DNA from 2 places in the Prevotella sp. LCP21S3_D2 genome. Region 1 is predicted to be linked to the other one. Evidence: riboswitches for the same ligand, from Rfam matches in the RefSeq annotation. Region 1 holds a riboswitch; the other holds the start of a gene.
The links. Region 1 has a riboswitch for S-adenosylmethionine ahead of ACTQ16_RS11145 (NADAR family protein). Riboswitches for the same ligand answer to the same signal wherever they lie in the genome.

Region 2: it holds a riboswitch for S-adenosylmethionine, as region 1 does, so the genes downstream of both, ACTQ16_RS07235 (hypothetical protein) here and ACTQ16_RS11145 (NADAR family protein) in region 1, are expected to answer to the same signal.

Annotation. Positions count from the first base shown of each region.
Region 1 covers NZ_JBQKHJ010000017.1:16,564-19,726, reverse strand. The annotation lists gene ACTQ16_RS11150 (WG repeat-containing protein) at 1-1,139, shown strand, start outside; SAM-I-IV-variant riboswitch at 1,545-1,635, shown strand; gene ACTQ16_RS11145 (NADAR family protein) at 1,644-2,447, shown strand; gene ACTQ16_RS11140 (hypothetical protein) at 2,572-3,163, shown strand, end outside.
Region 2 covers NZ_JBQKHJ010000008.1:34,147-37,309, reverse strand. The annotation lists gene ACTQ16_RS07240 (TIGR02452 family protein) at 105-959, shown strand; gene ACTQ16_RS07235 (hypothetical protein) at 1,030-1,311, opposite strand; SAM-I-IV-variant riboswitch at 1,311-1,422, opposite strand; gene ACTQ16_RS07230 (secondary thiamine-phosphate synthase enzyme YjbQ) at 1,717-2,130, shown strand; gene ACTQ16_RS07225 (hypothetical protein) at 2,160-2,915, opposite strand; gene ACTQ16_RS07220 (DNA-binding protein) at 2,905-3,147, opposite strand; gene ACTQ16_RS07215 (SPFH domain-containing protein) at 3,154-3,163, opposite strand, start outside.

The DNA of each region.
Region 1 (3,163 bases):
ACGGCAAGGTGGGTATGTTGAAAGCAAATGGCGAAGATTTCATACCTGTAAAATATGACTCTTTGGGTGTGTACTCTGACGATATGTTAGTGGCAAAAGTTGGTGATAAGTATGGTTTTCTCAATGAAGATGGAAAAGAAACAGTGCCTTTCATTTACCCACAAGCACATGACTATTCAGAGGGATTGGCAGCAGTTGTCAACGAGAATGGCAAATATCTCTTCATTGACAAATTGGGTAGCATTATTATAAAGCCAAAGGAATATGATAGAGTGGGCAATTTCCAAAATGGCACTTGCAAAGTATATCGTAAAGACAAAGTTTGGGAGATTGACCGAGAAGGCAAAAAGGTGAAAGATAGTACAAAAAAAATAGGGGTGAAAAATGTGAGTCAAGACAAAAGTAATGATGATATGTATGTTGAAAACAACAACTATACCAATGACATTGAAGCAAACAATACTTTAACCCCAAATACCACACCTTCACTCAATTTCAACGACAAATTCTTTCAACATCAACATATAAGAGTGGATAATGTCATACAACAAGATAAAGGCGAAGCAGATTCTGAAATGAAATACAATGAAATATCAGACTTAAAAAGACAAAGACTAAATGGGAGAATAAAGAAAATAGGTTGTAGTAGCTACAATAAGAATGATGACCCTAACGGTATGGGACATGGAGACGAATCCTACGAGTTTGAATATGACGAGAATGGGATGCTCACCAAATATTCGTATGAAGCCCCTTATGTAGGCGATATAACTTTCCACTATGATAATGGGAAACTAATCTCTTCAAGTGGCTATCTCGGAGGCAGTTCTTTTCAATATAGAAAGGCAGACAAGACAACTGTTGACTTAATTGAAAAAAACAAATATGGAAGGGAAGAAATTGTAATGACCTTGTATTTTTACCCCAATGGTATCATTAAGGAAAAACGAATTTTATCCTCTCTTGTTGACCCATACAACAAAACGGCTATCATAAAATACGATACAAATGGTATAGAGATTGATGACATGCCATCATACGGTGATGTCATTAGTGAGAAAAGAGATTTTCATAACAATTGGACAAAAAGGATATTCAAAGATGGACGAGAAGTTATAAGAGCCATTGAATATTACTGATAAAAGCCATCAAAAGGAATATATATATAATGGAGGCTGCTTCTGGCAGCCTCTTTTCATTTTTTACAATACCCACAAAACGCTATTTAATGTTTTTCTAAATTGTCCCGCATTAACCATTCTTAGCACAGTTTTTTCGTCTTTCTTCTACAAATACATTAACTTTGCAACCGAAAATGTCAAGAGTAGCCTTGTGTACAAGGTGAAGCCAACCGAGCAGAACAGCCACGGTGGAGCATCGACATGAAAAGTATAAACTTTTAAATAAAATCTTTATGGAAAGAAATCAAATCAAGTTTAGAAACATTTGCACTGTTCATCATATTAATGGTGAACCTTATTGGTGTATCGGCATTTTTGCCTATATGCTTCTTTTGTCGTGTCTATACATGACATTGTAATCCATTTAAGCATTACGAACTGATTTAATTCAGTGCCAACCGGTTCAGAATAACGGTGGCAAACATGCGATTAGTCAAAAAAAACGCTAATAAAATTCTGATTATGAATAAATTATCATCAAATTCATACGGTTCAAACCGCTCAAAACTTAACACTCTTATAAATTCACTCGGACGTGTAGAGAAGTATGATGCTACACAGGTTCATTGTTGCTCATTTGCCAAAGCAAGTGACATAGCAGACGGTATAAAAGTCCGTTTTTCAAATATGGCAGGTGGTTATCCTTTCTCTTTTTTAGGTATCACATGGAAAGACTCAGAGACGCTTTATTTGTGTGGCGAGTTTTCAGATGCTTCTGACAAGCATCTGTCTGTACAAAAGGAAATGCAGCGTCAGACAAGTGGCTTTGCTGCAAAACGCTTTGTCAAAAAGAGAAACAAAGCTAATATCCGTCAAGATTTTGCAGACTTCCGCATACAATGGATGCTCTATGTTGTATGGCAGAAGTGTATGGGTAATGCCGACTTTGCAAATTTACTCTTAAAGCTGCCACATGACGCTATCATCATAGAGGACACGACCAAACAACATGGTGACACCAAAGAAGTTTGGGGATGCACCAACCAAGCGTTATCAGCAAAAAGAGCTGAGGTAAAAAAGGAAACCGTCCGACAGGCTAAAGCGAGCAATCCAAAGATTAGCAAGACTGCATTGAAGCGTTTGGTAAACAGTGAGACTTGCAAAGTCAATGGCATTGGAACGTTTGTCGGTCAGAATAACTTAGGAAAGATTCTCATGATTTGCCGTGATTGTCTTATACAAGGCTTAGAGCCACCAATAGACTACAACTTCTTGGAGACGAAGGATATTCACATTTTAGGCAAACGAATTTCATTCATACATTAAATAATATTGGAACATGATACATAATAACACAGAACAGCCACAAAACAGCATCACCCTAATGAATGGTGCAGTACTTGAGTGCTTTCCAAAAGAATCACATCAAGACGACTTTGTACCCGATAAGATGAAATTGGATGCAACAGGTACGTATCTGAGTATTGGCAATAAGCCATGTAAGCCTCTACCAAGAACAACAGAAGACGTGGAGCAACAGAAGAAACTCTTCACGGATAACGCTTTCTACCTATTGGCACATAGTGAGCGCATCATGCGTGACAGCCGAATGTTTCTTGCTCCTGTTGCCGTTCAAAATGTACTCGCTTATACAGGAACATCAGGTTTTCATACACCAACCTTGGGCATATACTTGGAGTGGTGGAATGAATGTCCTAAAGCTTTGCGAACAGACAAAGATGGCAATCTCAGTCTCGTTTTTCACTTAGCAGGCAGTCCATTGAGCGGAACGAACCACTGTGCAGAGGTTTTTGAAGACGGCAGGATTGAGCCTATACAGGTGTCTTCATTCATAAGTCATTGGCAACCATTCGTCAACATCAATACTCAATATGACGAGGCAAAGCATATCTATCAAGCCTACACACTTGAACAAGTGCTTGAAATCTTACATGCTGAGGATGGTGACGGTTGGAACTATTCATCTGAAATAAAGGAACGCTTTATGCAGTCTGAGATAAATGAATTGAAAAAGAAAGTAG
Region 2 (3,163 bases), on a different contig from region 1:
CCACATATTTTATATATAAAAGTTTGGAGAATACAAAGAAAACTTATAATTTTGCCAAAAAGAACGGATTTTTAGTGACACAAACAAAATAAACAGAAGAAATCATGATAAACGACAGAAGACAACTGGCTGACGTGTATCAGCAAACTATAGATATTGTACTGAAGGGACATTACACATCTGAGAATGGGGAGGAAGTGAAACTGCCCGACAACACGAAGATGCTGAGGGGAAGCAGATTCTATACCAAACCACTGGATGCTTCTAATATACCTAGTCTTGCAGAAGGTTCCACCAAGATTATAGTGAAGAATGACGACAGCATCCATTGCGGTCATCAGTTGCAACAGGAAGGATACAATCCCGTGGTTCTCAACCTGGCAAGCCGGCGCAACCCGGGTGGTGGCGTGAAGAACGGAAGCCGGGCACAGGAGGAAAGCCTCTTCCGCAGCACCAACCTCTTTCTCTCTATGTATCGCTATGCGGAATATGCCGAGGATTACGGTCTGGAGAAAAGCAAGTTCCAATATCCGATGCCTGTGAGATTCGGAGGTATCTATGTGCCAGACGCTACCGTATTCAGGGCTGGAGCCAAGGATAACTTTGCCTTGCTCGATACTCCTTACTATATGTCGTTCGTGGCAGTAGCCGCCATCAATCATCCTGATTTAGATAGAGATGGGAACATCTGTGAAGAAGATGCCGCATTGACAAAGAACAAAATGAGGACGATGCTGCGTATCGGTCTGCTGAACGGACACGACAGCATCGTGCTCGGTGCATTCGGTTGCGGTGCCTTCCACAATCCTCCGAAACATATCGCAAGACTGTTTCACGAAGTCATCGACGAGAAGGAGTTCATGGACAAGTACAAGCTCATCGCCTTCGCCATCCTTGAAGACCATAACTCGCCAAGAGGTGGAAACCTGCAACCCTTCATCGAGGAATTCAAGTCATAAACTCCCACAGATTTGGCTTTCCCTTCGGCCACCGATTTTCAATTCACAGATTTCCACAGATGGGGCTTGATTAGCAGTAATCAATGCCTCGTTTCTCACACTCTCCTCGCAGGGCGGCGAGGAAGTAGCTGCGTTCGCTGCCCCAACCACGAACCTTGCGCTCATGATCTATGGTCTGCTTCAAACGCTCATCGCTGTATGCAGCAAAGCGGGCTGCATACTCTGAAATTCTTGACTCGGCATAGTCTGCACCAACAGTTGATGACTCAGCATTAGCTGCCTTAATTGTTGATGACTCGGCATTCGCTGCCATTACACTCTCATTGTTCTTTAAATCTGAATTTGGATTCATAAAGATAATTATTTTAAGTTGTTAAACACTTACACATTCTTTTACCACCGTGGTTATCTCTATGCGAAACTCGGTTGGTGTGCCGCAACTGGGCAACTCTTAATGCTTGATTTCGGGTGCAAAAGTACATCATTATTCTGAAACCACCAAATTTTTTCGGGATTATTTTTTCCTGTTTTTTTCCTTCTTCTAAAGAAGAAGTTTTTTCGGGGTAGCAGATAGCAAGAGAAATACCCGAATTGATTAAAAGAGATATACTCGACTTGATTGAAGGAGATTCCCTTAAATGGTTAAACTTTCCTATATTTGCATTATAATAGTATTATAATAATAAAATTATAATTACCTTTGTAAATTGACAATCAGAAAGATACAAACAGTAGAAATATAAAAACAAAGAATGATATGATACAGCAAGTTGAATTTTCTTTGCGCCCGCTTCCTCGCGGCTTTCACCTCGTAACCAACGAGGTGATGAGGAACATGCCGGCACTGCCTAAGACAGGGATACTGAATCTCTTCGTAAGACATACCAGTTGCGGATTGTCGCTGAACGAGAACTTCGACCCTGATGTGAGACATGATTTAAAGGGTATCTTCGAAAGACTGGTTCCGGATGGTGACCCAAGATATCTGCACCAGGATGAAGGGCCTACGGATATGTCGGCTCATGCCAAATCGAGCATGGTGGGGGTATCGCTCACCATTCCTATTACCAACGGAAGACTGAACCTTGGTACCTGGCAGGGAATTTACCTCTGTGAATTCAGAGAAGGAGGCGGAAGCCGACACCTCATCGCAACGATTATCGGGGAATAAAGAATCGTTGCAATAAATCGAAGTCGCCTCTATTTCCTGGATGAATCGGAGGCGTCTTTATCTATTTCACGGAAAAGGCCGAAGTATCTATTGCATACCCAGACGATGCCGACAACAATTGCTATGACGAGGATTCCTCTTAAAAAACTACTTAATATACTTGGCATACCATCCCAAATAGGCAGGCAATGCATCGCAAAACCTAAAACCACCGTCAATACCAACACACCGATAGTCAAGAGTTTCTCGTTTTTGATAGCTGGCTCAGGATTCTCTACTTCTACCAAGTTTCTCAACTGGTATATCTTATAGATAAAGAATACACAGTTCAGACATAAAAGAACACAGCAAGCTATCATTCCTCCCAAAAACAAATCGTCGCTATCTACCAAATCAACACAACTAATCCATAGAAAGAAGAGAGATAATCCTACAGAAGCAAAGCGACTGCTGAGAGAAAGATAATATACCTGTCGGGCATTAACTATCTTGACGAAAGGCAAATCAATGGCTGTGGGATGATAGCTATGACGCAAGTTTTGAACTGAAACAAGTGTACCTACCGCAGCTATGACAATATACAGAAACCAATCATCAGATGTGGCATGAATGATGTTTCTGATGGTGAGCAGCCATATGCCAAGAACCAGGATTCCTACAATAAATTCAAAGACCCTAGCACTTGTAGAACGATAGATCTTGACTTGCGCAAAGATGCCAGCCTGCTCTTCCTTATCGCCATTTTTGAATAAATCAAGCACAAAACAAAATAATTTATTCTTCATCTTTCTTTTCCCCTCCTATTTGATTTAAATCGACTTCTTCCTTCGTTTTCTTTGATGCAGCCTTCTTTTTCTTAGGCAGTCTGCCAGCCTTGCGCAGCGCTTCGGCGATGATCCATTGCAGCTGGCCGTTGGTTGAGCGGAACTCATCCTCAGCCCACGCCTCAATGGCACTCATCGTTTCCGAATCGATGCGCAATATAAAACTTTTTATATTTGTTTCCTTTTTAGCCATACTTTTTTAATGATTC